DNA from 3 places in the Bradyrhizobium sp. USDA 3240 genome. Region 1 is predicted to be linked to each of the others. Evidence: predicted binding sites of a transcription regulator. Region 1 holds the regulator's gene; each other region holds the start of a gene.

Evidence for each region. Region 1 encodes LexA, which represses DNA repair genes until DNA is damaged. Its sites were predicted from a motif close to TGTTCNNNNTGTGTTCNG; they were not measured.
Region 2: the regulator LexA is predicted to act here: its motif matches at 3,133-3,150, upstream of ACVIGA_RS13445 (ribonuclease T2 family protein).
Region 3: the regulator LexA is predicted to act here: its motif matches at 4,105-4,122, upstream of recA (recombinase RecA).

Annotation. Positions count from the first base shown of each region.
Region 1 covers NZ_JBSSGD010000002.1:64,889-75,289, reverse strand. The annotation lists gene gltX (glutamate--tRNA ligase) at 1-642, opposite strand, end outside; gene ACVIGA_RS00705 (glutamine--tRNA ligase/YqeY domain fusion protein) at 810-2,489, shown strand; gene ACVIGA_RS00700 (YybH family protein) at 2,525-2,911, shown strand; gene ACVIGA_RS00695 (LysR family transcriptional regulator) at 3,054-3,662, opposite strand; gene ACVIGA_RS00690 (L-2-amino-thiazoline-4-carboxylic acid hydrolase) at 3,803-4,279, shown strand; gene ACVIGA_RS00685 (ComEC/Rec2 family competence protein) at 4,387-6,672, shown strand; gene ACVIGA_RS00680 (hypothetical protein) at 6,683-6,910, opposite strand; gene ACVIGA_RS00675 (hypothetical protein) at 7,072-7,500, opposite strand; gene lexA (transcriptional repressor LexA) at 7,742-8,446, opposite strand; gene ACVIGA_RS00665 (molybdopterin molybdotransferase MoeA) at 8,691-9,902, opposite strand; gene ACVIGA_RS00660 (HAD family hydrolase) at 9,926-10,401, opposite strand, start outside.
Region 2 covers NZ_JBSSGD010000002.1:2,685,783-2,696,183, forward strand. The annotation lists gene ACVIGA_RS13425 (TonB-dependent siderophore receptor) at 1-893, opposite strand, end outside; gene ACVIGA_RS13430 (DUF3617 domain-containing protein) at 1,563-2,093, opposite strand; gene ACVIGA_RS13435 (hypothetical protein) at 2,137-2,436, opposite strand; gene ACVIGA_RS13440 (hypothetical protein) at 2,603-3,079, shown strand; gene ACVIGA_RS13445 (ribonuclease T2 family protein) at 3,194-3,880, shown strand; gene ACVIGA_RS13450 (23S rRNA (adenine(2030)-N(6))-methyltransferase RlmJ) at 4,040-4,900, shown strand; gene ACVIGA_RS13455 (cold-shock protein) at 5,162-5,374, shown strand; gene ACVIGA_RS13460 (outer membrane protein) at 5,650-6,273, opposite strand; gene uvrC (excinuclease ABC subunit UvrC) at 6,539-8,629, shown strand; gene pgsA (CDP-diacylglycerol--glycerol-3-phosphate 3-phosphatidyltransferase) at 8,822-9,436, shown strand; gene moaD (molybdopterin converting factor subunit 1) at 9,433-9,684, shown strand; gene ACVIGA_RS13480 (molybdenum cofactor biosynthesis protein MoaE) at 9,693-10,160, shown strand; gene prmB (50S ribosomal protein L3 N(5)-glutamine methyltransferase) at 10,160-10,401, shown strand, end outside.
Region 3 covers NZ_JBSSGD010000002.1:1,106,390-1,116,790, reverse strand. The annotation lists gene ACVIGA_RS05980 (amidase) at 1-1,246, opposite strand, end outside; gene ACVIGA_RS05975 (hypothetical protein) at 1,243-1,557, opposite strand; gene ACVIGA_RS05970 (hypothetical protein) at 1,646-1,954, shown strand; gene ACVIGA_RS05965 (hypothetical protein) at 2,152-2,382, shown strand; gene ACVIGA_RS05960 (hypothetical protein) at 2,405-2,611, opposite strand; gene recA (recombinase RecA) at 4,227-5,315, shown strand; gene ACVIGA_RS05950 (acyl-CoA thioesterase) at 5,475-5,912, opposite strand; gene gcvP (aminomethyl-transferring glycine dehydrogenase) at 6,094-8,967, opposite strand; gene gcvH (glycine cleavage system protein GcvH) at 8,990-9,355, opposite strand; gene gcvT (glycine cleavage system aminomethyltransferase GcvT) at 9,376-10,401, opposite strand, start outside.

The sequences.
Region 1 (10,401 bases):
CTTCTGACGCGCGGCGTTGATTAGGTGGTCGTCGCCGCGGATGATGTGGGTGACGCCCATATCGTGGTCGTCGACCACGACCGCGAGCATGTAGGTCGGGGTGCCGTCGCCGCGCAGCAGGACGAGGTCGTCGAGGTTCTCGTTCTGCCAGACCACGCGGCCCTGGACCTGGTCCTCGATCACGGTCTCGCCGGTCTGCGGCGCCTTGAGGCGGATGGTCGGCTTGACGTCGGAAGGCGCGGAGGCCGGATCGCGGTCACGCCACATGCCGTCATAGAGGCGGGTGCGGCCCTCGGCGCGCGCTTTCTCGCGCATCGCGGCCAGTTCCTCCGGGGTAGCGTAGCAGTAATAGGCCCGCCCGGCGGCGAGCAGGCCCTCGGCGACCTCGCGATGGCGCGCAGCGCGGCTGAACTGGTAGATGACGTCGCCGTCCCAATCGAGCTCGAGCCATTTCAGGCCGTCCAGGATGGCGTCGATTGCCGCCTCGGTCGAGCGTTCGCGGTCGGTGTCCTCGATCCGGAGCAGCATCTTGCCGCCGAGCTTCCTGGCATAGAGCCAGTTGAACAGCGCGGTGCGGGCGCCTCCGATATGGAGGAAGCCGGTCGGCGAGGGGGCGAAGCGGGTAACGACGGAATTGGTCATGATCGATTGCGACGTATGCTGGAATGGGCGGTGGTGTATATCAGGAACCGGACATAACTAAAGCCCCGGCTGACCTTTTGCCGGTCAAACCAGGCTCTGAAACCAGGCTTGGCCGGACGGCGCGAATTTGGCAGAAGGTTAAGCTTAATCCTCCGGGGAACCCTTTGATGACGACTGACACGACGGCAGAGGCAGGGCGCGACTTCATCCGCGACATCGTCCAGGCCGATCTCTCCTCCCATAAGCACAACCGGATCGTGACCCGCTTTCCGCCGGAGCCGAACGGCTACCTGCATATCGGCCACGCCAAGTCGATCGCCCTGAATTTCGGCATCGCGCAGGAATTCGGCGGCCAGTGCAATTTGCGCTTCGACGACACCAATCCGACCAAGGAGGAGCAGGAGTACATCGACTCGATCCAGGCCGACGTGCATTGGCTTGGCTACGATTGGGGCAAAAACCTCTTCTTTGCGTCGGACTATTTCGAGCGCCTGTACGATTGGGCGGAGGGCCTGATCAAGGCTGGCCATGCCTATGTCGACGATCAGTCGCAGGAGGAGATCCGCACTTCCCGCGGCACCTTGACCGAGCCCGGCAAGAACTCGCCGTTCCGCGACCGGTCGGTCGAGGAGAACCTCGACCTGTTCCGCCGCATGAAGGCCGGCGAGTTCTCGAACGGTGCCCGCGTGCTGCGCGCCAAGATCGACATGTCCGCCGGCAACATCAACCTGCGCGATCCGGTGCTGTACCGCATCCTGCACGCCCACCATCCGCGCACCGGCGACAAATGGTCGATCTATCCGAGCTACGACTACGCACACGGCCAGTCGGACGCGATCGAGGGCATCACCCATTCGATCTGTACGCTGGAGTTCGAGGATCACCGCCCGCTCTATGAGTGGCTGCTCGACAAGCTGCCGGTGCCCTCGAAGCCGCGCCAGTACGAAATGGCGCGCCTCAACCTGACCTACACGCTGCTGTCCAAGCGCGTGCTGACCCAACTCGTCCGTGAGGGCCATGTCGCGGGCTGGGACGATCCGCGCATGCCGACCGTCGCAGGCCTGAAGCGGCGCGGCGTGCCGCCGGCGGCGGTGCGCGAGTTCATCAAGCGCATCGGCGTTGCCAAGGCTAACAGCGTGGTCGATGTCGGCATGCTCGAGTTCTGCATCCGCGAGGAGCTGAACCGCACGTCGCTGCGCCGGATGGCGGTGCTGCGGCCGCTCAAGGTCGTGATCGAGAACTATCCGGAAGGGCAGGTCGAGGAGATCGAGGCGATCAACCATCCCGACAATCCGGACGCCGGCACCCGCAAGATCGCCTTCGGCCGCGAGCTCTATATCGAGCGCGACGACTTCATGGAGAATCCGCCGAAGAAGTTCTTCCGCCTATCGCCCGGCAGTGAGGTGCGGCTGCGCTACGCCTACTTCATCAAGTGCACGGGCGTCGTGAAGAACGACGCCGGCGAGATCGTCGAGCTTCGCGCCACCTATGATCCCGCGACCAAGGGCGGCAACGCGCCCGATGGCCGCAAGGTGAAGGCGACGATGCACTGGTTGCCGGCGGCGCAGTCGAAGCCGGCGGAGATCCGCATCTACAATCAGCTGTTCGCCAATCCGAGCCCGAACGCCGCCAATTTCGCTGCCGACCTCAATCCGCAGTCGCTGGAGGTGCTCAGCGATGCGCGGGTCGAGCCTGCGATCGCCGAGAGCAATTCGCTAGAGGCGATGCAGTTCGAGCGGCAGGGCTATTTCGTGCGCGATGCGGATTCGACGCCGGACCGGCTGGTGTTCAACCGCACCATCGGCCTGCGCGATACCTTCGCCAAGGAAGTCGGCGGCAAAGGTTAGCGCAATCCTGCGCGGACAACGGACGGAGGCGATCGATGCCTGATGAAGCCGACGATATCGCCTCCGCCATCATCGCCAGATGGTCCGCAGGTTTGGGCAAGCTCGATGCGGATACGCTGGCCGCGCTCTACTCGCGGCACGCGTTCTTCTTCGGCTCGAACCCGACGCTCTATCGCGGCCGCGACGGTGTGAAGGCCTACTTCAACGGCCTGCCGCGCTGGCACGCACCGCGCGTTCAGTTCAGCGAAGTCAGGGCCGAGCGCGTGAATGCCGATCTCGTCAATATGGCTGCTATCGCGTCGTTCTTCCTCGACGGCGATGCGCCTTCGCTTACCGTCAAGATCACCTGGGTGATCACGAGGGAGGACGGCGACTGGAAGATCGCCTGCCATCACGTCTCGTCGCAGACGCCATTGATCTAGCGCCCGCCAAAATATCGAAAACAACCCCATGCAAAGTAGCCGCCGGCGTTCGACATGGCAACTTGACACGTCGGGCAAATCAACGGTATTCTTCTATTATTCCGAAATCATGCAGGCCCGCCCCCGCAAGCCGGGGCCCGCATCACGTCTCGGCGGACATGTTCTGCTCTTGCAGGATTTTGACGAGCGCCCGGTGCTCCAGGCAGCCGGCCAATCCCGGCAGCGTGAGCAGGGTGGCCGGCACGGTCACGCCCTTCGGCGAGCGAAGTTCAATCTGCTCCAGATGCAGTCCCGGATGCGAGCGCGTGGTGGGTCGCACCAAGGCATCGAGCCTGCCGTCGATCAGTTCGCCGAGATCGCCGGTCGGGGAGAGATTGACGCGCAATTGCCGTTGATCCTGCCGCGTCAAGCTTTGGATCGCAGGGCACTTCCTTGACAGGATGACCGGTGCAACGCCGAGCCGAAGCCGCCTGCCGCGAAGCGCGGGCGCCGTGCGATGCGTCGCATGCGATATCTCGCGGAAGGCGCGGCTGATCGACGGCAGGTACTCTTCGCCGGCGGTCGTCAGCAGCAATCCGCGCGGCAACCGCCGGAACAGCGCGATCCCCAACGCGGTCTCCAGCGCCTTGACCTGCTGGCTGACCGCGCCGGGCGTCACGCACAATTCGTCGGCCGCGCGCTTGAAGCTCAAATGCCGCGCGGACGTCTCGAAGGCGCGCAGTCCGTTCAGGGGAGGGAGACGGTAGCTCATGGTCGGCACTTCTCAGGTTCTGTCGAGCCGCAGTTTTCAGGGATAGATTTTCTAAGTCAACGGCCGAGAAGGATTGGTTTGATCCCGCCGGTCCGCTCCCGCAGAAATAGCCCGACCGGTTTTTGCCAGGGAGAGCATCCATGCCCGACACTCACGACGTGGCCATCAGTCATTTGCAGCGGCGCAAGATCGAGGGCCGCGTTCTGATCCCCTTCATCCAGACGCTGCGCGACAAGCTCGGCGACGACGCCACGCGGGAGCTCGTCGATGCCACGATACGCCGGCTCGCGGCCGAGGACGGCGCAACATGGGCCTCCACCTACGGACAGGGCATCGGGTCGTTGAGGCGGATCGTCGATGAATTGTGGGCGGGCGGCGGCGCCATGGAGGTCCAGATCCTCGACCAGTCGGAGGAGCAGTTTGCCTTCAATGTGAAGCGCTGCGGCTATGCCGAGTTCTACAAGGATCTCGGCCTCGCCGACATCGGCTACGAGGTTCACTGCAAGCGCGACCATGCCATGCTCGCAGGCTTCGACGACGGCCTGCAGCTCTCCCGTTCCCAGACCTTGATGGAGGGGGCTTCGTGTTGCGATTTCCGCTTCCGCCGAACCCCGTAGCAGCCGCAGCTCGTGCTGCCGGATACCTTCGTGTTCCGGTTGCGTTCCGCTAGGCGGCCGGCGGGAGCTTCCGCTAGCTTCGTGGCCCGGCAGGGATCGCAAGCGGTATGGCGGAGCAGGGCACGACGCCGGGCGGCAGACGTGGCTACGCGGGGACGTGGCCGCCGCGCACGGCTGCGCCGGCCGGCGGCTATATTCCGGTGCGCGCCAGCATCTGGCGTCCTCTCGTCGAGGCATTGCGGCAATGGGTGCGTGCGGAGACGGGGGCCGGGCGGCTGTTGCCGTGGGTGCCGGTGGCGTTCGGCACCGGCATTGCGTTCTATTTTGCGGCCGAGCACGAGCCGCTGCTCTCGGTCGCGGCGTCAGTCGCGATCGCGCTCTGCCTGCTCGCGTTGCTGCTGCGGCGGCGCCGGGTGTTTCCCGCCGTCGTGATGCTGGCTGCGGTCGCGGCGGGATTTGCGACGGCGACATGGAAGACCGCGCGGATCGCCCATGGCGTGTTGGCGCGGCCGATATATTCCGTGGCGCTGACCGGCTTTGTCGAAACGCGCGACGTCAGAGAGAAGACGGACCGCTTCGTGCTGCGCGTCGTGTCGATGGAAAGCCAGCGCGAGGTTCCAAAACTCGAGCGCGTCAGGCTCTCGGTCAAGAAGGGCACCGCGCCCGAGGTCGGCAGCTTCGTCGAATTGAAGGCGCGGCTGATGCCGCCGCTCGGGCCGCAGCGTCCGGGCTCCTATGATTTCGGCCGCGACCTCTATTTCCAGGGCATCGGCGCATCCGGTTTCGTGATGGGCGCGGTGAAGACCAGGGAGCCGCCGGCGAGCGGCGGCCTCGCGCTGCGTTATGCTGCCTTCATGCAGTGGCTGCGCGACGCCATCGACGCGCGGATCCGCACCATGCTGGACGGCGACCAGCGCGCGATCGCAACGGCACTGCTCACCGGCCGGCGCGATGCGATCACGACGCCGGTCAACGACGCGATGTTCATCTCGGGGCTCGGCCATGTGCTGTCGATCTCCGGCTACCACATGGCCGTGGTCGCGGGCGTCGTGTTCTTCACGATCCGCGCGCTGCTCGCGCTGTTTCCGGCGCTGACGGCCGGACACCCGATCAAGAAATGGGCGGCCGCGGCCGCGCTGGTCGCGGCGGCGTTCTACCTCCTGCTGTCGGGGGCGGAGGTCGCCACCCAGCGATCGTTCTTCATGACCGCCGTGGTGCTGATCGCCGTGATCGTCGACCGCCGCGCGATCACCTTTCGCACGCTGGCGGTGGCGGCGCTGATCGTGCTCGCGATCGCGCCGGAGGCGCTGGTGCATCCGAGCTTCCAGATGTCGTTTGCGGCGACCCTCGGGCTGGTGGCGCTGGTGCAGATCGGGCTGCCGAACCTGCTGGCGTCGCCGGACCATTCCGCGACCGCGCGGGTTGCGCTGTGGGGCGGGCGTGAGCTCACGATGCTGATGCTGGCCTCGCTGGTCGCAGGGCTCGCGACGACGCCTTACGCCGCGTTCCATTTCCATCGCGTGACGCCCTACGGGCTGCTGGCGAACCTCGCGGCGATGCCGGTGGTGTCGGCGGTCGTGATGCCGGCCGGGCTGCTCGGGCTGCTCGCCATGCCGTTCGGCTTCGACGGCGTGTTCTGGGCGATCATGGGGTTCGGCATCGACTGGATGATCCTGGTGACGCAATGGGTCGCGGCGCTGCCGGGCGCGGTCGGCCGGATGGCGGCGTTCGGGGTCGGGCCGATGATCGTTGCAAGCGCCGGCCTGATCCTGCTCGGGCTGTTGCGCTCGCCGCTGCGCTGGTCGGGTGCGGTGCTGCTGGTGGTGGCCTCGGTCTGGGCGGTGCGGGTGCCGCAGCCGGACGTTCTGGTCTCCGCCGACGGCCGCAACGTCGCCGTGCGGGGCGGCGACGGCCGGCTGCATCTGATGCACAGCGCGAAGGACGCCTTCCTGGTCAAGGAGTGGCTGGCGGCGGACGCCGATGCGCGGACCGCCACGGACGCCTCGCTCGGCGAGGGCGTCTCCTGCGATCCGAGCGGCTGCGTGACGCAGGGTCCCGGCGGCGCCTTCGTCGCGCTGGCGAGTCGGCCCGAGGCGCTGGCCGACGACTGCGAGCGTGCGGCGCTGATCGTGAGCGCGCGACCGGCGCCGAAGGATTGCGCGGCCTCGGTGATCGATGCCGAGCGGTTGCGGCGCCACGGCGCGCTGGTGCTGCGGCGCATCAGGGACGGCTACGCCATCGACGCGGTCAAGCCCGGCGGGATCGACCGGCCATGGTCACCGGCGGTTCCCGGCGATGGCGAGAGCGAGACCACGCTGCGCACACCCGCCAGCGCGCCGCGGCCCGCCGTCGATGCGACGCCGGCCGAGACCGATTTGCAGGGCGAAGACTAGCCGCCCAGGATTAGCAGTTGTCGGGTGGGGGGCCGGTCGGCAGCTCGAACAGGCCGAGGTGGAACTCGTCGGAGTCGGGGCCGGCGTCGGGCTTCTTGACGAGGGTGAAGGAAGCCTCCGGAAATTGCTCCCAGACCTTCAGGTCGTCAGCCGTCACCGTCAGCCAGCCGAACCGGAACATGTAGCGGCCCGGCTCCGTGACGCGTCCAGCCTTTTGCCATGTGACCTTGTCGACCACTGAGCAGGTTTCCGTGAGTGCACGTCCTCCGTGCCCAATGATGCGCCAAGGCGCGCGCCGACGCAATTCTCCTGCTGCGCCCCGGAGCCCGGCGTCCGGGGTCGCTCGAAATCGGTTAGGTCCTTCGCCGCCGGATTACTCATTCCGCGGCGACGATGCGTTCAACCCAAAAACAGCGACGCAAATGCGGAGGGCCGCCGCTCCACAACCTTCGGCTTCTGCTCGACGGGCGGATGCAGCGCCGGCAATTGCAGCACGCTGACGCGTTGTCCCTCGACCAGCTGGGTCACCAGCACATGGCTGCCGTCGGGGAATTCGACCGCGTCATGATGGCGATCGGGAACGTCGGGCTCGACCTCGTTGAACACGCCGACGCGGAAATTCATCGTCTTGGTCCAGATCCAGCGGCTGTCGTAGCGAACGTTCTCGGCGAAAGCGAGCTCGGTGCCCGGCAGCATGCAGACCGCGACAGTCGGATCGTTCTCCGAAGCAAAGCCGCGGGTCGACGTGCCGCGGAAAGTCGTGGTGATCAGCGTCTCTCCAACAATGGCGGGGCGCGACGCCACGGCGTGCAGACTATAGTCACACATCGGATGGCTCCTCTATTCGAGGTAGCGACCCGTGCCTCTCCTTGAGGCATGGGGCCTCTACCAGAGTGGACGATAGCGAACGAGTGTCTCCTCGTTTCTGGGCGATTGTACGACTGGCCGCCGAACGCCCCAATCACAAACACGCGACGCTGCGTGAGAGGTATCGGAGCGCATCGGGCAGGCCGCACGTTACGCTATCTTTCAAGGAACGATCCGATGTGTTGCTCGTTCCCTGCCGCCATCAGTATTTGCGATAGAGGCCGATCAGCTTGCCCTGGATGCGGACCCGGTTCGGCGGCAGGATGCGCACTTCATAGGCGGTATTGGCCGGCTCCAGCGCGATCGACGCGCCGCGGCGGCGGAAGCGCTTCAGGGTGGCTTCCTCCTCGTCGATCAGCGCCACCACGATGTCGCCGGTGTTGGCGACGTCGTTGCGCTGGATCAGCGCCATGTCGCCGTCGAGGATGCCGGCATCGACCATCGAGTCGCCGCGCACTTCCAGCGCATAGTGCTCACCGGCGCCGAGCATGTCGGGCGGCACGCTGATGGTGTGGCTGCGGGTCTGCAGCGCCTCGATCGGCGTACCGGCGGCGATCCGGCCCATCACCGGGACCGCGACCGGACGGTTGCCGTCGTCCTCGGCGATCGGTGGCGAGCTGCTGCGCTTGCCGAGGGTGCCTTCGATGACGCTCGGGGTAAAGCCGCGGCGGCCGTTGCCGCTGCCGGCCGAGAGCTCGGGCAGCTTGATGACCTCGATGGCGCGGGCGCGGTTGGGCAGGCGGCGAATGAAGCCGCGCTCCTCCAGCGCAGTGATCAGGCGGTGGATTCCGGACTTCGAGCGCAGATCGAGCGCATCCTTCATCTCGTCGAAGGAGGGCGGTACGCCGGCCTCCTTCAGACGTTCATTGATGAAACGCAGTAGTTCGTACTGTTTGCGCGTGAGCATCTCGAGTATTCCCCCGGTTGGTAGCGTCGTTCGATTCCGAGACTCTTCAGGTGGGCCTGCAGGCGGGGCCTGACCTCAGGAGCGCGGTGCTCGGTACAAGCGCTTCCTGGATGGTCTCCCGTTTGTAGACACCAGTACTCGAAACAAATCATGAACGGACACTATATGTTCGATATGTGTTCCGCAACCACTTAATTTCCGGTGAACGTAACGGGCAAGCGCTCAAGCGATGCCGTCTGCGCCGTCACTCGGGCAGTGTCAGGATCTCGCATTCGCTGCCTTTGCCGGCGGCAGGCGCAAACGGCGGACGCACGAGAAGTGCCCGTGCCGCAGCGAGATTCCCGAGCAGGGACGAGTCCTGCTGCATCACAGGCGTTGCGACCAGCGTGCCGTCGTCGCGCGCCTCGAGACGTGCGCGCAGATAGTCCTCGCGCTGGTCGTTGGCGGCGAGGTCGCGGCCGAGCAATGCGCTGGCGCGGACATGATGGACAGTCTTTTGGCCGCTCAGCGCCCGAATCAACGGCACCAGAAACAGGAAGGCGCAGACATAGGAGGACACCGGATTGCCGGGCAGCCCGATCACCCGCATCGCCCCTAGCCGGCCATGCATCATCGGCTTGCCGGGCCGCATCGCGATCCGCCAGAACGCCATCTCGACGCCCTCGGCCTCCAGCGACTGCTTGACCAGGTCGTGGTCGCCGACCGAGGCGCCGCCGGTCGTGATCAGGATGTCGGCGCCGGTCTCGCGTGCCCGGCGGATGCCGGCGGTGGTGGCTTCCACCGTGTCGGCGGCAACCCCGAGATCGACGGTCTCGGCGCCTTCGGCGCGCGCCAGCGCCCGCAGCGCATAGCCGTTGGAATAGACGATCTGGCCGGGACCGGGCTCCGAGCCCGGCATCACCAGCTCGTCGCCGGTCGCCAGCACCGCGACCTTCGGGCGGCGGTGCACCGCCAGCTCCGGATAGTTCATGGCGGCCGCCAGCGACAGCGCGCGGTCGGAGAGGCGGCTGCCGGCGGCGAGCAGCACGTCGCCTTCACGGAAGTCGACGCCGGCCGGGCGGATGTGCCGCCCGGCGGCAGCCAGCTCTGTGATCGTGATCTGGTCGCCGTCGACGGCGGTGTCTTCCTGGATGATGACGGCGTCGGCGCCATGGGGGATCACGCCGCCGGTAAAAATTCGGACCGCTTCGCCTGGGCCAACCGTGCGCTCGAACGGCCGGCCGGCGGCGACTTCGCCGATCACCTTGAGCCGGGCCTTCAGATCACCGGCGTCGGCCGCGCGCACGGCATAGCCGTCCATCGCCGACATCGGCTGCGGCGGCTGGGTGCGGCGCGCGGCGAGGTCGCGCGCCAGGGTGCGATGGTAGGCGGCATCGAGCGCGACCATCTCCTCCGGCAGCGGGTCGGCGCCGGCGAGGACGGCGGACAGGGCATCGGCAACCGGCATCAGGGCCACGCTCAGAGCTCCTCAATTCCTAATCACATACCAAGTGCGGTCAGAGCCCTTGCCACGTCATCCGTCGATGTCACGTGGATGGCATGAAGGCCGCGCGCCCGCGCGCCGTCGATATTGGCGGCCAGATCGTCGAAGAACAGGATCCGCGACGCCGGCACGCCGATGGCTTTTACCACATGATCGTAGGCCTCGGCGTCGGGTTTCCGGTGGCCGATCGTCGAGGACAGGAAGACCGTTCGGAAATGGCCGAGCAACTCGGTATGGACGGCTGAGAAATGCGCGACATGGGCCGGATTGGTGTTGGAGAAGGCGTACAGCGGCATCCGCTTCGCGGCGGTCGCGAGCAAGGGGGCTATCCCCGGCATCTCGCCGGTGAAGATCGCATTCCAGCCTTCGAGAAACTGCGCGTCGGTGATGTCGATACCGAGCGTCCGGCGCAGGTTTGCGAAGAACGCCGCGTCGTCAATCCGGCCGATCTCGTGATGCTTGAAGCTGTCGT
Region 2 (10,401 bases), 2.6 Mb from region 1:
ACGTCGGGCCGCCAGGTCAGCGCGGGCGCGATGTAGGTGCGATCGTCGTCGTTGCCGGGATACCAGGTCTTGGCGTCACGGAGCAGACCCGTCAGGCGATAGTACAATTGGTCGCTGCCGGGCACCGGGCCACCGATATCGAAGCTGCCCTGGTAACGATCATAGTTGCCGGTCTGCAGCTGCACCTCGCCGAACGGCGTCATGGTCGGCCGCTTCGTGGTGACGTCGACGATGCCGCCCGGAGAGCCGAGGCCGTAGAGGCCCGAGGCCGGTCCACGAAGGATCGACACGCTGTCGAGACCGTAAGGTTCGATCTTGGGAATGGCGAAGTTGCCGCCGCCCTGGCGAAGGCCGTCGCGATAGATCCCGGTATAGGTCGCATCGAAGCCACGGATGTAGAAACTATCGAACCGGGGATCATAGCCGAACGCCGTGGTCGTGACGCCGGGCGTGTAATTGACGGCGTCCTTGAGCGTCTGAACGTTGCGATCCCTGAGCTCCTTCTGCGTGACGACCGACAGCGACTGCGGCGTCTCGATCAGCGCCGTGTTGGTCTTGGTGCCGGCCGTGCTGCCGGTCGCAACATAACCGGTCGTTGCACCGACCGTGCCGGCCGCGCCTTGCGACCGCGGAGCCTGGTTCTGAGCGGGCGCCGCAACGGTGCGGCGTCGGTTCGATACGGTGGCGCGCGAAGACCTGGCGTTCCGACTCGAGGCGGCGGCACTGCGCTTCCTTGCAGTGTCAGGTTCATCCACCGTCACGGCAGGAAGCACGCTGACATTGTTTTGCGGAGTGCTGGTTTGTGCCTGAGCGCTGGCGACGTTCGTACCCATCGGCACCAGCAAGACCGAACCGAGAAACGCTGCGTTGATCGCAGCCGTTGATGCAAGCAAGCTGCGCTTGCTCCGCGACGAAGCCATTCCCACCAAACAATCCCCACACTTCCGCAAGGCCGATCTTGATCGAGCCGCGTGTTCGTCATTGAGCGGGCATCGATTGGGGCGAACTTCTATCGGCGGGATGCGCGAAATTCCACACGCGCAAAATAGAATCCATTGAAGCGCGCAATGCACGACACTGGAATGATTCGAGATGCGCGACACTGGAGCGATTCAAAAGACATGTTGTCGCAGCAGATTTTTCAGTGCGAGGAATTCGCTGCACGTCCTCGCTCTCTCTGAGACTCTCGAGCGCGAGGCACGCAGCGATCATTCAACGATGTTGATCTCACCCTGCAATGCGGTGGTGCATTGCGCGTGGCCGCGACCAACACCGGACATCATGTTTGACGTCCAATCTACTGAAGGTGAGCGGCCGGTGACTGTTGTGCGGCGAGACGAGCGCCAGGCGTCAACCTTTAGCGACAACGGTGAAGCGAATGCGCTGGCGCGCGCATCATCGCAAACTGGGTCGCGCGAACGCACGCCCGATGACAGGCAGCGCAAAGCGGCTTGGCAATCTTGTCGCGCGCTGTCCGCAATGATGGTGGTGCAAAACGCCACGTCCTCTCGAATTGAGCGAGGACGTGCTCAGGCGCGCGGCGGCAATCGAAGGCGCTGCGCCTACTTCTGCTTGGGCAGCAGGCCCTTCAGCTTTTCCATGTCCTTGACGTTCATCTTCATGCCGCCGGGCATGATGATGTCACCGGGCTTCTGGTCGCTCTTGCAGGCGCCGAGCCATTTCGCCTCGATGGTCATCGTGGTGTCGCGGGAGCCCGCTGCGCCGCCCTCCGCGTGCGAGCTGCTCTTGACCGTGTAGGCGGAATTGAAATCGCCGACGATCTCGGCATGGCTCTTCATCGACATGCCGGCGACGCTGCACACGCTGTCGCTGACATAGCCGGTCGCGGTCTTCTGGATGTCCTGCTTGGAGCAGACTTCCTTGGCCATCGGCGAGGCCGCCGCGCTCATCTCCTTGTCGGTGGTCTCGTCGGTGCAGTGCTGCATGGTGATTTCCGGCATCGGCCCGCCGGTGCGCACCATCTTCATCTCCCACAGACCCGCCTTGCGGGTCGGCAGGTCGACGGCGCTCGCAGCACCGGTGGACAGGACAAGGCAAACAGCAGAACCAAGCAAGGCAAGCTGTCGGGTCATGCGGTGAGCTCCCGGCTGAACGATCGAAGGATTTGGAGCGCGCTCAGTAGAGCGTGCGCACCGGCCTCTGAGCCGAACCATAGGGTACCCAGCGGCAGGCAAAGGAGATGTAGCCGCCCGGATAGCGCTGCATCGCAAGGAACTTGACCACCTTGCCGTAGGAAGCGCAGTGATCGACGGCGAGCTGCCGCGCGTCAGTCTGGGCCGCCAGCGAATAGGCGATGATACCGCCGGTATCATTGCCCTTGAACGGTGGCACCGGCTGCATCCAGTCGGCTTGCGCCGGACCAACGGCCAGCATCCCGCTAACGGCAACCAGGCACGCGGCCAATTTCCTTCGCATCGCAGACTCCATTTCGCTGGCGACCAACATAGAGCGCGCCGGCGACCATGGAAAGAACGAGCCGGCTGCCGGAAGTGGACTTCTCCGCAGGTGTTGCCGCGCTGCACTTGACCTTGCCGGGGCTTCACGGCACCGTCCGCCGCATCGGATCATCGGGTGGATTCCCATGCGCAACCTGTTCAACTCCCCCAATAAACTCAGCCATAAGCTCGGCCTCGGCGCCGCGCTCGTGGTCGGCCTTCTGGCGTTCGGGGGCACGGCTCAGGCCGCCAATCCGTTCGAACTCAATTTTTGGCTGTCCGGCCCGCGCTATGACGGCAATGTGGCCCCCTGCGAGAAGGCCCTGGCGATCATCAGCAACCAATTTCAGGAAAAGGAAGCCACCTTCTGGAATTCGCCGCTCGTGATCACCGGCTACAACCGGATCCACGAAACCGCCTTCCGTCCCTGGCAGTCCGACAATATTCCGCGCCGCTATTGCTCGGGCGATGCGATGTTGAGCGACGGCAAGGTGCGCAAGGTGCACTATTCGATCATCGAGGACGGCGGCTTTGCCGGCCTCAGTCAGGGCGTCGAATGGTGCGTCGCCGGGCTCGACCGCAACTGGGCTTATAACCCGTCCTGCAAGGCCGCCCGGCCCTGATCTCCGACCAGTTCGGTCAAAACGGAAGCCGCCGCCACCCAGACGGCGGCTTTTGTTCTTGAAATGTTCCAGTAGCCTGCTAGGCTCTGAATGGTCGCGTGAGGGGAGCGTTTGATGCCTCGGTTGGTCACAATTTCCCGATTTCTGATTTCAGCTGCCTTCGTTCTGTGTGGTGCGATGGGGGCCTCGGCCCAGGATCGCCGGCAGAATGCGCCCGGTGAGTTCGATTTCTATGTGCTGTCGCTGTCGTGGTCGCCCTCGTTCTGCGAGGCGGCGAGCGAGCGCGGCAACAATGGCCGCGGCACCCAGGCGCAGTGCGGCGGACGGCCATACTCGTTCGTGGTGCACGGGCTGTGGCCGCAATATGAGCGGGGCTTTCCGGAATACTGCCAGCGCCCCTCGCCCCGCCTCGCCCGCAACATCATGACCTCGATGCTCGACCTGATGCCGGCGCCCGGGCTGATCTACAACGAGTGGGACAAGCACGGCACCTGCTCCGGCCTCGGCGAGCGCGCCTATTTCGAAGCCATCCGCAAGGCCCGCGCCGCGGTGAAGATCCCCGAGGAATTCCTGCAATTGACGGAGCCGAAGACGATCGCGCCCGACGAGCTGGAGACGGCGTTCATCAAGGCCAATCCGGGGCTCAGCAACTCCGCGATCTCGGTGACCTGCGACAGCAAGCGGCTCAGCGAAGTGCGGATCTGCCTCAGCAAGGATCTGCAATTCCGCTCCTGCGAGGAAATCGATCGCCGCGCCTGCCGCCGCGATCAGGTGCTGATGCCGCCGGTTCGCGGCGGCTGACGTCTCGTCCACCTCACGGCCGGGCAGGCGCGCGTCGTTGTGCCGAGTGTCCCGGCCATGGACGCCACCACGAAACCAGCGAGATAAGGCATGATGCCCGGGACAGGCCGGGCATGACGCAGTACAACATGCGCACCCTCTGGAGCGCAGCGTCATCGCATGAACTATCGTCACGCCTTTCATGCCGGCAGCTTTGCCGACGTCATCAAGCACATCGTGCTGGTGCGCATGCTCACCTATTTGCAGGAAAAGCAGGCGCCGTTCCGCGTCATCGACACCCATGCCGGCGCCGGCCTCTATGATTTGACATCGAGTGAAGCGCAGCGCGGCGGCGAATGGTTGACCGGCATTGCGCGGCTGATGCAGGCGCGGCTCTCCGACAAGGCGCTGCCGCTGATCGGGCCCTATCTCGACATCGTCAGGGCATTCAATCCGCGAGGCGAACTGAAAGCCTATCCCGGCTCGCCGTTGATCGCGCGGGCGCTGCTGCGTCCGCAAGACCGTCTGACGGCCTGCGAGATCGAGCCTGCGGCGCGCAAGCAATTGATCGATGCATTGCGACGCGATGCGCAGGCGCGCGTCGTCGATCTCGATGGCTGGATGGCGCTGCCCGCATTCGTGCCGCCGAACGAGCGGCGCGGCCTGGTGCTGATCGATCCGCCGTTCGAAGCGAAGGACGAGTTCGAGCGACTGGCCAGTGCCTTCACGGCAGCGTTCGCGAAGTGGCCGACCGGCGCGTACCTTTTGTGGTACCCCGTAAAATCCCGGAGAGTTTCCGACGAGCTCGCACGCAGCGTTGCCGCGACAGCAGCAAGCAGCCGGCCCGCGGGCAAATGCTTGCGTTTGGAATTCAGTGTGGCGCCGCAAGAAGTGGACGCAGGCCTCGTTTCCACCGGCCTTTTGATAGTGAATCCGCCGTGGACGCTGGCGGGCGAGCTGAAGATCATCCTGCCCGAACTCGAGAAGCCGCTTGGTCAAGGCGGCGCCGGACGCTTCAGACTCGAAACGCCTAAACCTTGAACGGTAGCACCCACTGAAAAGTTCTATTTGAGCATAGGCAACGCGCGCGGAACCGTATTATGCTCATCCTGTTACGACTGGCTTTACGTTCCGCTTCCGCGAATGGTTGCGGCGGAGTGACAAGGCCGAAATAAAATCCAGGCAGACCGGCGGCGTGACGCCGGCTTGTTCAGGTGGCCAAGCTTCCGACAAGCGAATGTCGGTCAACCACTACGCGGCGTGCGCGTAGCGGTGGAGCAATACGGGGGAGGAGTTTTCCCGATGGCCATGACTGGGACAGTCAAGTTCTTCAACGGAGAGCGTGGCTATGGCTTCATCAAGCCTGACGATGGCGGCCGCGATGTGTTCGTTCACATCACGGCTGTCGAGCGTGCAGGGTTGAAGGACCTGACTGAAGGACAGCGCATTACGTTCGAGGTTGAACCGGACAAGAAGGGCAAGGGCCCGAAGGCGGTCAACCTGGTGGTTTCATGATGAGCTCTCGCGGTGCGTGGCTCGTGATGAACAGCGAATGAAGCGTTGCGTGTGAGTTGACCGCAGGGCGCGTGGCTCGCGCTCGCTGCAAGACCGCCTGCATGATGCGGACGCGACTGACGGTGCCCGCATATTGGATGCGTGCGGCCGTCCGACCGGTTTCGCGGACGCCGTGGCGTTCATGCAGCAGTGCGTGATGTCGACGTGCTCAGCACAAAGAAAAACCCGGCCACGCGACGCGCGGCCGGGAGTTGATGTCTGACGTTTTCTTGTTCTCAGAAGTGATAGTTGATGCCGGCGCGAATCAGGCTGAAGCTGTAACCGTTCGACGCGCCGCCGGTGATCGTGAAGTTGCTGTTGGCGAGATCGACGTAGAGATATTCGATCTTGGCGCTCCAGTGCGGGGCAAAGCCCATTTCGGCGCCGGCACCGACGGTGAAGCCCGCATTGGTATGCGACTCCGATATGCCGAAGGTCTCGCCGCGCAGTTCGCCGAAGGCAAGACCGCCGGTCGCGTAGAACAGCACGTTGTTGACCGCATAGCCGGCGCGGCCGCGCACCGTGCCGAACCAAGGGTTGGAGAACTTCCACGGCGCGAACCGATCGTCGGCCGTGGTGCCCTGGATGTCGGCCTCGATGCCGAACACCCAGGGAGAGCCGTTCTGGAAATTGTAGCCGGCCTGCACGCCGCCGGCGAAACCGGACGGCTTGGTCGGGTTGTTTTCGACCGAACCCCAGCCATAGCCGACGTTGCCGCCGAGATAGGGCCCGGCCCAGCTGTAGGCATTGAGCGGCTGATAGACGGTATAGGGCGAGCCGTAGTTGAGATCGGCCGCCGCCGACGACGTCGTCCAGCCTGCGACGATCAGTGCCAGCGCACGCGCAACCAACCGGGTCATTGGTACTCTCCACCACGCAACTGCCGCAGCCCGCAGGCCCGAGGCCGGCGTGGTTACGGAATTCCACTTTTTTCGCTAAGGTTTATCGAGAGTTTTAAGTTAAAGGGTTGTTAAGCCCGGTTACCGGCCCGCTCATCAGTCTTAACAATGTGTTACCGACCCGCCCCGGCGGCCGCGCTGGGCCGGTAACGTCCTGCAATCGGGGTTGTTTTTCCTGCGTCGCCAACGCTGGCGAGCGGTCGCCCAAGCGCTTAATTTACGGCCCATGGTTCACGATTCTCCCGAGCGCCCGACGCCGGCCCCCAAGGCTGATCTCAAGCCACGGCGCAGTTCAAAGTCCGATCTGCCGCAGGACGACCTGACGCTCGACACGAGCGACCTCGATCCCGAAAGCTCCGCCACTGAGGAGGACGACGAGGCACGTCTGCCCGAGGTGTCGGAGGACACCACCGAGACGGTTGCCGAGGGGACGCTCTCGATCGGGCATGAGGCGATCGAGAACGCGGTCCGCCTCGCCCCGACCTCGCCCGGCGTCTACCGCATGCTCAACGCCGCCAACGACGTCCTCTATGTCGGCAAGGCGAAGAACGTCAAAAAGCGGCTGTCGTCCTATGCGCGGGCCAACGCGCCGCTACCGGCGCGCATCCTGCGCATGATCGCGGCGACCACGCATGTCGAGATCGTCTCGACCATGACCGAGACCGAGGCGCTGCTGCTCGAAGCCAATCTGATCAAGCAGCTCCGGCCGCGTTTCAATGTGCAGCTGCGCGATGACAAATCGTTTCCGTATATTTTGATATCGGGCGATCACTGGGCGCCGCAGATCCTCAAGCATCGCGGCGCGCAGTCGCGGCCGGGACGCTATTTCGGCCCGTTCGCCAATGCAGGCGCCGTCAACCGCACCATCACGGCGCTGCAGCGCGCGTTCCTGATCCGCTCCTGCACCGACGGCTTCTTCGAAAGCCGCAGCCGGCCCTGCCTGCTCTATCAGATCAAGCGCTGCGCCGGCCCCTGCACGCGCGAGATCGATTTTCCCGGCTATACCGAACTGGTGCGCGAGGCGACCGAATTCCTCTCCGGCCGCAGCCACGCCGTGAAGCAATTGCTCGCGGCCGAGATGGAGAAGGCCTCCGGCGAGCTCGAGTTCGAGACCGCAGCGCTGTACCGCGACCGCCTCGCGGCGCTGTCGGCGATCCAGTCGCAGCAGGGCATCAACCCGCGCACGGTCGAAGAGGCCGATGTGTTCGCGATCCACCAGGAAGGCGGCTATTCCTGCGTCGAGGTGTTCTTCTTCCGCACCGGCCAGAACTGGGGCAACCGCGCCTATTTCCCGCGCGCGGAGAAGACCTTCACGCCCGAGGAAGTGCTGTCCTCATTCCTCGCGCAGTTCTACGACGACAAGCCGCCGCCGAAGCTGATCCTGCTGTCGCACGAGATCGAGGAAAGCACGTTGCTCGCCGACGCGCTGTCGGTGAAGGCCGGATCCAAGGTCGAGGTTTCCGTGCCCAAGCGCGGCGAGAAGAAGGAATTGATCGGCCACGCGCTCACCAACGCGCGCGAGGCGCTCGGCCGCAAGCTCGCCGATACCGCAACGCAAAGCCGGCTGCTGGAGGGCATGGTCACGACGCTCGGCCTGCCGCATACGCCGAAGCGCATCGAGGTCTACGACAACAGCCACATCCAGGGCACCAACGCAGTCGGTGCGATGATCGTGGCCGGGCCCGACGGGTTCATGAAGAACCAGTACCGCAAATTCAACATCAAGTCGGAAGGGCTGACGCCCGGCGACGATTACGGGATGATGCGCGAGGTGCTGGAGCGCCGCTTCAAGCGGCTGCTGAAGCCGCCGGAGGGCGAGGCTGCCAAAGCAAAGGACAAGGCGGACGACGAGTCGTTCCCGCAATGGCCCGATCTCGTCATCATCGACGGCGGCCGCGGCCAGCTCAACGCGGTCCGGCAGATTTTTGAAAACCTCGGGCTGACCCAGGTCTCGCTGATGGCGGTGGCGAAGGGGCCGGAGCGCGATGCGGGGCGGGAAACCCTGTTCATGCCGGACAGCGAGGCCATCAAGCTCGAGCCGCGCGACCCGGTGCTCTATTTCATCCAGCGGCTGCGCGACGAGGCCCATCGCTTCGTGATCGGATCGCACCGCAAGCTGCGCAAAAAGGACATCCGCGAGGCCGGCTTGCAGGAGATCCCGGGCATCGGCCCGTCGCGCAAACGTGCCTTGCTGCACCACTTCGGAACGCTCAAGGAGATCGAGCGGGCCTCGATCGCCGACCTCGGCAAGGTTCCCGGCGTCAGCGCCGAGAGTGCCCGCAAGATTTTCGAGTTTTTCCACGCCCAGCCGGGTTAAACCAAAGGCGAGTCATCAGGACGTCGCCTGCGACAGGGCATCTAGGGCATGATGCGGAAAAGTGGCAAGCAACGTTCTGAAAAGATCATGCATAAACAAGGGACTAAGGGGCCGTGACTAATCAACCTAATCTCGCCGCGCTCTGGCGCCCGCACGGTTGACCTTCTCGCTTCAGCGGTATTGGTAGAACGGATGAACATCGCGACGACCCGGGGACAGGGCAAGACTATGTCCCTCCCGAATATCCTCACCTACGCCCGGATCGCCGCGATCCCGGTGGTGATCGGCTGTGTCTACTGGCAGTCGATCCTGGACGGCCCGTTGTGGCTGCGCTGGGTGGCGCTGGCCGTGTTCATTGCGGCGGGTATCACCGACTATCTCGACGGCTATTACGCGCGCATGTGGGACCAGCAGTCCGCTTTCGGCCGGATGCTCGACCCGATCGCCGACAAGCTCCTGGTCGCCTCCAGCCTCTTGATGCTGGCCGCCGACAACTCGATCCATGGCTGGACGCTGTGGGCGGCGATCGTGATCCTGTGCCGCGAGATCCTGGTCTCGGGCCTGCGCGAATATCTCGCGGGCCTGCGGGTCAGCGTACCCGTCACCAAGCTTGCGAAATGGAAGACCACGATCCAGCTGGTGGCGATAGGCTTCCTGATCGCGGGCGAGGCCGGCGAGCAGGTCCTCCCGGCGACCACCCTGATCGGCATCGTGCTGCTCTGGATGTCGGCGATCTTCACGATCTACACCGGCTGGGACTACTTCCGTGCCGGCATCCATCACCTCATCAAGGAGGATGAGGGATGAAGCTGAAATATTTCGCCTGGGTGCGCGAGCGCATCGGCAAGGCCGAAGAGATCGTCGAGCCGCCGGCCGAGGTGCGCACGGTCGGCGAGCTGATCGGCTGGCTGGCCGCGCGCGACGACGGCTACGCCCATGCCTTCGAAAAGCCCACCGTGATCCGCGCGGCGATCGACCACGCCCATGTCAAACCGGACGCTGTGATCTCCGGCGCGCGCGAGATCGCATTCTTTCCGCCGATGACCGGCGGCTAAGTCTCGTCATGACGATGACAGCGACCATCCGGATCCAGCAAGCCGACTTCGACGTCGCGCAGGAGATCGCGGCCTTAAGCAAGGGCCGCACCGATGTCGGCGCGGTCGTCAGCTTCAGCGGCATCTGCCGCGGCAGCGAGCAGGGCGAGCCGATCGCCGCACTGACGCTCGAACATTACCCTGGCATGGCGGAGGCCGAGATTGCGCGCCATGCCGACGAGGCGCTGGCGCGCTGGCCGTTGCAGGGCCTCACCATCATCCATCGCTTCGGCCGCATCGCACCGGGCGAGAACATCGTGCTGGTCGTGACCGCCTCGGCGCACCGGCAGGCCGCGTTCGAGGCAGCCGAGTTCCTGATGGACTATCTCAAGACCAACGCACCGTTCTGGAAGCGTGAGGAAAGCGCACGCGGCACGAACTGGATCGAGGCGCAGGGCCATGACGACGCGGCCGCCGCGCGCTGGACCAAATCCTGATGGCCAAGCGCAGCAAAGTGCCGGCCGGGCGCAGCCCCGCCGCGCCGAAAACGCCCAAGGAAGCGCCCAAGAAAGCACCGAAGGTCGGCGCCGGCGAGCTTCACACCCTGTTCGATTTCCTGCGCTACGCGGTCAGCCGCTTCAACGCGGCCAAGCTTGTGTTCGCGCATGGCACCACCGATCCGGTGGCCGAGGCGGCGTTCCTGATCTCCGAGACGCTGCATTTGCATCCCGATCAGTT
Region 3 (10,401 bases), 1.0 Mb from region 1:
CGAACCAGTCCAGCACCGACGGGTTGTCGCTGATGGTGAGATATTCCGTGGTGCCGATCTTCGGCGTCGGTAGCGCGGTGATCGGCGTCAGGATGATGTCCCAATCCGCGAAGAAGGCGCCGAAGCCGCGCGCCGTGGTGTTGAACACGGCCTGCATGCGGGCGCGGTCGGCGAAGCTAAAGTCGCGGCCGTGCTCCCAGATGCGGATATTGATCGGCTCGATCAGGTCCGCCGGCGGCCGCGTCAGTCCGCGTGCCGCGAGCATATTGCCGATCACGACGGCGAAATTGCTGATGTAGCAGGTGGTCTGCGCCGCGAAGGCTTCCGCGTAGTCGATCGACGGCAGGGCGTAGTCGACCTGATGGCCGAGGCCCTCGAGGAAGCGGCCGACCCGCTCGAGCTCGGCTGCGATGTGCGGTGTCGCGCGATAGTCGCCCCAGGTGTGCGACAGCGCGATTCTGAGCCGGCCGGGGTCGCGCGCGATCATCGCGGTATAAGGCTCCGGCGGTGTCCAGAACGGCATGAACTCGCCAGGCGCCGGGCCACGGCAGGCATCGACGAAGGCTGCGGTGTCGCGCACCGAGCGCGACTGGCAGCCCTGGATCGAGACGAGGCCGGTGAGATCGGACAGATGCGGCGCGAGCGAGAACACGCCGCGCGACACTTTCAGCCCGATATTGCCGTTGACGCCGGCGGGGATCCGGATCGAGCCGCCGCCGTCGGTCGCATGCGCGATCGGAACGGCGCCCGCGGCAACCATCGCCGCGCTGCCGGCCGACGAGCCGCAGGTGGTGTAGTCGGTGTTCCAGGGATTGCGCGTGACATAGACTGCGGGGTTCTCGGCCGAGCTGCAGACCCCGAACTCCGGCGTGGTGGTGCGGCCGATCAGGTTGAGGCCGGCCTTGCGCAGCTTCGTGGTCAGGAAGGTGTCGGCTGCGGCGCGGTTGCCGCGCATCATCAGCGAGCCCATCTCCTGCAGTCGGCCCTTCAGCGTGGGGCCGAGATCCTTCATCAGGAAGGGCAGGCCGGCGAACGGGCCGTTGAGATCGGCGCCGTCGCGCGCGGGATCGGCGATCACGTCGTCGAACAGCTCGACCATGCCGGAGAGCGCGGGATCGACCTTGGCTGTGGCGGCGGCAGCCTGTGCCGCGAGCTCCCGCGGCGTCAGCTCGCCATTCCGGACCCGCTCGGCGAGCGCCGTCCCGTCATGACGCGTCCATTCGTCCCAGCTCATCGCCAAAGTCATTTCGATTCCTTTTCTGCTTTGTTGCGCAGTGTAGTTTGGGGGGCTGCCCGGTCAAACCCATCGCGCGACCGCTGCGCTCCGACGCGGCCCGCGCTGCTGTCCGACGCGCTTGCGCTGCGTTGCAAGCGCCGTGCCCGGCTTGAAAATGCCCCAGTTTTGGCGCCCAATTGCCCCTCGTCAGTGGTGGGGGCGTCCATGTTCCGCAGGTTGGTATTGCTGGGCGGCGCGATCGCGATCGGGCTTGCGCTCGGTAGCTGCACGCGATGCGGTCCGATCTGGGACGACTGGATGCAGTCGCCGAAATCCTGCAAGTCAGACCACCTCTAGGGCAGGGACGGGCGCTTGGCGGCGGCTTTCTTGCGGTGATATACCGCTGACGAAAATGCAAGGAGCGTTCTTATGAGAGTTTTGAGCGCAGTTGCGGTTGCGGTGCTGTTGTCGGCGCCGGCCTATGCGCAAATGCCGAACGTCAATCTGATGCCTGAGGTCAAGACCAAGACCCAGGACGAGAAGGATCGGGACGCGGTCAACGACCGGGCCTACAAGGACTCGCTGAGCAAGATTCCGGACGCCAAGGGATCCTCCGATCCCTGGGGCGCGGTGCGCAGCGATGCGCCGCCGAAGGCGGCAGCCCATCCTCCCGCCAAGCCGAAGACCAAGACGGGAAGCTCGGCGCAGCCCGGAAGCTCCGCGCAGCGCAGCCAGTAAGCCCCGTTCCTGCCGGCCTCGCCGGCTTCCCGCAGACTCGGATTCTTGTGACGCCGCCCCTATATTGGGGGCGTCGTCAGTTGGAGCGTTTTCGAGCGAAGTGGATACCGGTTCGCGTGAAGAAAACGCGTCAAAACTAGAATCTAGAGCCCGGTTCCGATTCAATCGGAACGGGGCTCTATTCCGGAGTTGCGGCAATGGTGTTGCGTCCGCGCGATCTCGCCAGCCGGATGGCCGCACGGCGCAAGCCGGATGACGGCTATCTGCGCGAGACCTTCAGCCTGCCGCGCGATCAAGCCCGCCTGCGGGCGCGCGACTTTCTCAAACGCTACCCGAAGGCCGCCTATATGAGCGCCGTCGAAAGCTGGCGCGAGCTGCCCGGCGGCGACATCGAGTTCACGATGCGGCGGCTGGCAAGCGCGGACTGAAGCCTGCCGGACGGACTGCGCCTCAGTCCTGATCGCGGTGCCCGCGGCTCCGTCCGAGCCCGAGGTTGTTCAGCTCGCGGTCGATCCGTAGCTGCACGCGGCGGATCGCCAACAGGTCGAGTTTTGCTTCGGTCTTGCCCATAAAGACCCGATCGCCGATCTGGAAACGCCATTTCCAGACGCCGGGCATGAGCTGCGTGACGCTGAATTCGACGCCCTTGTGGATCATCTGGAACGGTTCCGCGAATGGATGGCGGTCGTCGATATTTAAATCAAAGGTTGTAGCAATGATTAACACCCGTCCAAGGATGAAGTGAACCGTCGCGCCCGTTCGGACGTCGTTATGGATCCCGAAGGGGATCCGTTCGGCGGCGGCGCCGCCTTGCCTCGCGACACGCTATCGGTGCGCTGGGCCGGACTAGCCAATGTTACGAACACTGGCGGAACCCGAGTCTTCCCGTGAAGGCTACGTAGTTTTTGGGCGCGTCAGGAGGGGTACCAAGGTAGTATGCAGATTGTGCCAATCGTGATCCGGCCGCGCCAAATCCTTCGGTAACTCGTTGATAATGTGATGCAGTTGGGACGAGGGCAGTGCCGCCTGCTCGCGGAACTTTGTTCTGCCCCGGAGAACTACGGATCGCGCCGCGCCACGGCCCAGACGCTTCGATAATGGCTCCGTCAGCGCGCTTGGATCCGCCCCGGTTTCATTCAGGCCTATGCCTGACAGCACAACGCCGCCCGCTTGAAATGCTTGCGGACGGCGCTGGCCCTAGCCCCAGGAAGGTGTGCAAAATCCTGATAGCTGGAAGCCTATACAATTTGTGCCACAGGACATGTCCCAAATTGGCTATCACGGCGATCAATCCGGACCGCGCTGCCTCGGCGCTTCACCGCGTTGCCGTTGGCGCAGACGTCACGCAAAGGCGCGCCGGATAACTTGAACAAAGACCGCCGATTGAGGCGCCTCGGCAGCCAGTTGAGACCGCCTAAACAAAGCCATGCCGCCCGTTTGAAAATCTTACAGGCGGCATAGGCCTTCCAGCCCGAGAGGGTACGAACAAAATCCCGGATATTCCACGTTTAGAGTGCGATGGCCTCTTTACCTGCGGAGCCTACTCTCGAACGGTATCGGCCCCTCATATCGGCGCTCGCAAACCCGGCGACCGCAGCCAGTCGCTCAACTGTGAGGCGGTTTCGGCAAGACGCGCCTTGCGGATAAGGCGGGAGCGCTCGACGCCCGGGGGAGTGCCCCACGCCTCCTTCCGGAGCCGCTGTGCCTCGATGTTGAGACGCTCTTCAAGTGATTCTGTGTGCGTGAGACGCGGTCGCTTCATGACCATGGCGCGCTCCGTTCCGTTGGAGGAAGGCGGGAGCGCTACCGGGCGATCTCATCACCGATGACAGCCACGGGCGGGCGGTGATGGACTTACTGTGTACCTGTCTGGAAGGAATAGCGAGCTATCTGTTTCAGGCCTTTTGTCGCAACGCGTGGAACGAATGGCGATTTAAGGCGGGTGGAAGTTGTTCCGGCTGTAAAGCCTGGAAGAACAGATAGCGTCCCATGGAAAATGATGGGGCTAGAACATTTACTATGCCGTCTCGGTAGTCCTACTGAGAACATCAGCTAAGTCATGGTTTCTGTTCGTTTAATCCGCGCAACTATGAATCCGAAATCAAACCAGAACTCCGGGGCTTAAATACGGACAGCACCGACACGTCGGAAAGAACATATTGCGAACACAGAACAAACGTGGTACGAGATTCCTATCAACAAACGCGTTCCGCCCGATCTCATCGCCCGTTTTTCCCGCTAGCGAATCCCCGCCATAAGGAGCACATCCCAAATGTCCGCTACTGCACTGCGTATCGTCGAAGGATCCTCCATGGACAAGTCCAAGGCCCTCTCAGCCGCGCTCTCCCAGATCGAGCGTCAGTTCGGCAAGGGCTCGGTGATGAAGCTCGGCAAGAACGACCGTTCGATGGATGTCGAGACGGTGTCCTCGGGATCGCTGGGGCTCGACATTGCGCTCGGCGTCGGCGGCCTGCCGAAGGGACGTGTCGTCGAGATCTACGGGCCGGAATCGTCGGGCAAGACCACGCTGGCGCTGCACACCGTGGCGGAAGGCCAGAAAAAGGGCGGCATCTGCGCCTTCATCGACGCCGAACACGCGCTCGATCCGGTCTATGCGCGCAAGCTCGGCGTCAACATCGACGAGCTCCTGATTTCGCAGCCGGACACCGGCGAGCAGGCGCTGGAGATTTGCGACACGCTGGTGCGCTCTGGTGCGGTCGACGTGCTGGTGATCGATTCGGTTGCGGCGCTGGTGCCGAAGGCCGAGCTCGAGGGCGAGATGGGCGATGCGCTGCCGGGCCTGCAGGCGCGCCTGATGAGCCAGGCGCTGCGCAAGCTCACCGCCTCGATCAACAAGTCCCACACCATGGTGATCTTCATCAACCAGATCCGCATGAAGATCGGCGTGATGTACGGCTCGCCGGAGACCACCACCGGCGGCAACGCGCTGAAGTTCTATGCCTCGGTCCGTCTCGACATCCGCCGCATCGGCGCGATCAAGGAGCGCGACGAGGTGGTCGGCAACACCACCCGCGTCAAGGTGGTGAAGAACAAGCTGGCGCCGCCCTTCAAGCAGGTCGAATTCGACATCATGTACGGTGAGGGCGTCTCCAAGATGGGCGAAATCCTCGATCTCGGCGTCAAGGCCGGCATCGTCGAGAAGTCGGGCGCCTGGTTCTCCTATGACAGCCAGCGGCTCGGCCAGGGACGCGAGAACTCCAAGGCGTTCCTGAAGGCGAATCCCGACATCACCGCCAAGATCGAAACTGCGATCCGCCAGAACTCCGGCCTGATCGCCGAGCAGATCCTTGCCGGTACGCCCGAGCGCGATGCCGAAGGCGAAGAGCCCGCCGAGGAGTAAGCCGCAAGCATGATCCGGAAAAGTGCGAAGCGGTTTTCCGAGAGGATCATGCTCAAACGATCAAATCATTTCGCTGCAAGCGGGCGCTGAGGACGTTGAGTTGCCGACGTCTTCGGCGCCTGTTTGGTTTTGTGCAGCGTCGGAACCAATATCTGGCGCTTATCCGCGGGCCAGCGCCTTTTCCCGGCTCGCGATCAGCGCGCGGAGATCCTCCGTCACCGCGACCGATTGATGGGTCTTCTGGTCGGTCGCGACCCAGATGATTTCGCCGGTCGCGCGCAAATCCTCGGAGCTCTTGGCGAAGATCGCGAGGGTAAGCACGATCGAGGAACGGCCGATCCGTGCCACGCGCACGCAAACCTCGATGTCTTCGTCGAACCGGATCGGCGCCTTGTACTCGACGACTGATTTCACGGTGTGAAAGTCGATGCCGGTCCGCGCCACCTCGCCAAGATAGTCGTAGCCGAGTGCACGGAAATATTCCGTTATCGCGGTGTCGAAATAGGTCAGGTAGTGGGCGTTGAACACCACGGCTTGGGCGTCGACTTCGGAGTAGCGGACGCGAAACGGGAAATGAAACCAGAATTCCTCGCGCATGTTTCCTCCTGCCGCGGGCGGCCCTTGCTATCGTTGGTCTCGCGTCCGCTTCGACCGGTGCAGGTCGAGGACGAGCGAAACGCCGAATTCTTATCGTTGTAGATGCCAGGTTGAGCCGGAGGGCTCAACCTGCGCTTTGATATCCGGGCGACGCGCGCGCCTCCCGAGACACGTCGCCCGACTACTCCGCCGCCTGCGCGTAATCCTCGATCGGCGGGCACGAGCACACCAGATTGCGATCGCCGTAGACATTGTCGACGCGGCCGACCGGGCTCCAGTATTTGTCGGACCGTGATACGCCGGCCGGGAAGCAGCCCTCGGCGCGGGTGTAGGCCCGGCTCCAGGCGTCGTCGGCGATGTCGTGGACGGTGTGCGGCGCGTGGCGCAGCGGCGAGGCCTCGACCTTCCAGCGGCCCTTCTCGATCTCCGCGATCTCGCCCCGGATCGCGATCATGGCATCGCAGAAGCGGTCGATCTCGAACTTCGATTCCGATTCCGTCGGCTCGATCATCAGCGTACCCGCCACCGGGAAGCTCATGGTGGGCGCGTGGAAGCCGTAGTCGATCAGCCGCTTGGCGATGTCGTCGACGGTGACGCCGCTGGTTGTCTTCAGGGCGCGCGGGTCGATGATGCATTCATGCGCGACGCGATCCCGGGCATTGCGGTACAGCACCGGGAAGTGCGGCTGCAGCCGCGCGGCGATGTAATTGGCATTCAGGATCGCGATCTCCGTGGCGCGCGTGAGGCCTTCACCACCCATCATCAGGATGTAGATGTAGGAGATGGTCAGGATCGACGCCGAGCCGAACGGCGCGGCCGACACCGGGCCGATGGCGTGTGCTGTCGCGCCGTCAGTTGCGGGATGACCCGGCAGATAAGGCGCAAGATGCGCCTTCACGCCGATCGGGCCCATGCCGGGGCCACCGCCGCCATGCGGGATGCAGAAGGTCTTGTGCAGGTTGAGATGGCTGACGTCGGCGCCGTAGTCGCCGGGCCGCGACAGCCCGACCTGCGCGTTCATGTTGGCGCCGTCGAGATAGACCTGTCCGCCATGCGCATGCACGATGTCGCAGATCTCGCTGATATGCTCCTCGAACACGCCGTGGGTCGACGGATAGGTGATCATCACGGCGGCGAGATTGGCCGAATGCTTCTCCGCCTTGGCACGGAGATCGCTGACATCGACGTCGCCGCGCGCATCGCACGCCACCACCACGACATCCATGCCGACCATCGCGGCCGAGGCCGGATTGGTGCCGTGCGCGGAGGAGGGGATCAGGCACACCTTGCGGTGCGGCTCGCCGCGCGCGAGGTGATAGCCACGGATCGCCAGCAGCCCGGCATATTCGCCCTGCGCGCCGGAGTTCGGCTGCAGCGAGATCGCGTCATAGCCGGTGATGTCGCACAGCCACTGCTCCAGCCGCTTGAACAGCGCGTGATAGCCCTTGGCCTGATCTGAGGGGGCGAACGGATGCAGATTGCCGAACGCCGGCCAGGTCAGCGGGATCATCTCGGTGGTGGCGTTGAGCTTCATCGTGCAGGAGCCGAGCGGGATCATCGCGCGGTCGAGCGCGAGGTCGCGATCACTGAGCTTGCGCATGTAGCGCAGCAACTCGGTCTCCGAACGGTGGGTGTTGAACACCGGGTGGGTGAGGAAGGCGCTGGTGCGCCGCAGCTCCTTCGGCAGCGCCTCGCGCGCGGCCGCCTCGATCTCGGCAAAGCTGAGCTTGCCGCCGAACACGCGCCATACCGCCTCGACCGTCTCCGGCGTCGTGGTCTCGTCGAGCGCGATGCCGAGCGTGGTTGCGCCGATGCGCAGATTGATCCGCTCCGCCTGCGCGCGGGAGACGATCTCGATCTGCTTCGCGCCGACCTCGACGGTCACCGTATCGAAGAAGGCGTCGCTGGTCGGCGCAAAGCCGAGCTTGCGCAGGCCGGCGGCGAGCACGGTGGCGCGGCGATGCACGCCGCGTGCGATGTGGGTCAGGCCTTCGGGACCGTGATAGACCGCATACATCGAGGCGATCACGGCGAGCAGCACCTGCGCGGTGCAGATGTTGGAGGTCGCCTTCTCGCGGCGGATATGCTGCTCGCGGGTCTGCAGCGCCAGTCGGTAGGCCGGTGCACCGCGCGAATCCACCGAAAGCCCGACGATGCGGCCGGGCAACGAGCGCTTCAGCGTGTCGCGCACCGCCATGTAGGCGGCGTGCGGTCCGCCATACCCCATCGGCACGCCGAACCGCTGCGCCGAGCCGATTGCGATGTCGGCGCCGAGCTCACCGGGTGAGGTCAGCAGGGCCAGCGACAACAGATCCGCCGCGACGATCGCAAGCGCGCCCTTGGCGCGCAGCGATGCGATCGCCGGCCGGAGGTCGCGCACCGCGCCCGTCGTGCCCGGATATTGCAAGAGGGCACCGAGCACGTCGGCCTTGTCGAGCTCGGTCAGGGGATCGCCGACCACCAGCGCCCAGCCCAGCGGCGCGGCGCGCGTGCGCATCACCGCCAGCGTCTGCGGATGAACTTCCTTGTCGACGAAGAACACCTTCGCTTTCACCTGCGAGTGGCGCTCGGCGAGCGCCATCGCTTCGGCGGCCGCGGTCGCCTCGTCGAGCAGCGAGGCGTTGGCGACGTCGAGGCCGGTGAGATCGCAGATCATGGTCTGGAAGTTGAACAGGGCTTCGAGCCGGCCCTGGCTGATCTCCGGCTGATACGGCGTATAGGCGGTGTACCAGGCCGGGTTCTCCAGGATGTTGCGCTGGATCACCGCGGGCAGGATGGTGCCGGAATAGCCCTGGCCGATCAGCGAGGTGAACACCTGGTTCTGCGTGGCGAGCTCGCTCATATGCGCGAGCGCTTCGGTCTCGCTCAGTGCCCGGCCGAGATCGAGCGGCGCCTTCTGAAGGATCGACGCCGGCAGGGTCTCATTCATCAGCGCCTGCAGGCTCGCGGCGCCGACCGTTTCCAGCATCGCGTTGACGTCGCGCGGTGACGGTCCGATGTGGCGGCGGGCGAAATCGGTGGCAGCTTCGTTGATCGGCTTGAAGGGCGCGTTCATGACGTGGTCCTCGGCTTGATCCTCAGGCGGTGTGCGCGGCGTAGGCGGCCTCGTCCATCAGGCCGCCGAGCTCGCTCTTGTCGGCAATCTTCAGCTTGAAGAACCAGGCCTTGCCGCCGGCATCCGAATTGACCAGCGCGGGCTCGGCCGCGAGCGCCTCGTTGACCTCGACCACGTCGCCGGTGATCGGCGCGTAGACGTCGGAGGCGGCCTTGACGGATTCGACGACGGCGGCGGCCTCGGCCTTCTTCAGGCTGCGGCCGACCTTGGGCAGTTCGACAAACACGACGTCGCCAAGCTGCGATTGCGCGTAATCGGTGATCCCGATCGTGGCGACGTCGCCCTCGATGCGGAGCCATTCGTGGTCGGACGTGTACAGCGTCGTCATGGGGATCGATCCTTTGGCGTTTAGCGTTTGTAGGTATTGGGAACGAAGGGCGTGGCGGCGACCTTCAGCGGTAGCCGCTGGCCGCGCACTTCGGCAAAAACGGTCGTGTCGAGCGCGGAAAGCGATGTCGGCAGATAGCCCATCGCAACCGGTGCGTTGAGGCTCGGGCCGAAGCCGCCCGAGGTCACCTTGCCGATCTGCTCGGTCGAGGTCGGATCGGCAAACAGCATGGCACCTTCGCGCACCGGCGCGCGGCCGTCGGGCTTCAACCCGACGCGGCGGCGGGAAGCGCCTTGTGCGAACTGGGTGAGAATCTTGTCGGCGCCGGGGAAGCCGCCGGCGCGGGCGCCGCCACTGCGGCGGACCTTCTGCACCGACCATTCCAGCGCGCCTTCGACCGGCGTCGTCGTGGTGTCGATATCGTGGCCATAGAGGCAAAGCCCGGCTTCGAGCCGCAGGCTGTCGCGCGCGCCGAGCCCGATCGGCAGCACGTCGGGATTGTCCAGCAGCGCGGTGACCAGGGCTTCCGCCTTGTCGGCGGGCACGGAAATCTCAAAGCCGTCCTCGCCGGTATAGCCGGAGCGCGAGACGAAGCAGTCGATGTCGGCGACGCGGCGCGGTCCGGCGTCCATGAATTTCATCGAACTGACATCTGGGCAAAGTTTCGCCAGCGCCGACTCGGCTTTCGGCCCCTGCAGCGCGATCAGCGCGCGGTCGGCCAGCGACACGATCTCGCAAGCTTCGGAGAGATGCGCGCGCAGATGCGCCTCGTCCTCGGCCTTGCAGGCGGCGTTGACCACCAGAAACAGGTGATCGCCGAAATTCGCCACCATCAGATCGTCGAGCAGGCCGCCGTCGTCGTTGGTGAATTGCGCGTAGCGCTGCCGTCCCGGCGCGATGCCGACGATGTCCTGCGGCACCAGTTTTTCCAGCGCGAGTGCCGCGTCACCGACCTTACCGGATTTGGCCTTCAGCACGAGCTGTCCCATGTGGGACACGTCGAACAGGCCTGCGTCCTTGCGGGTGTGCAGGTGCTCCTTCATCAC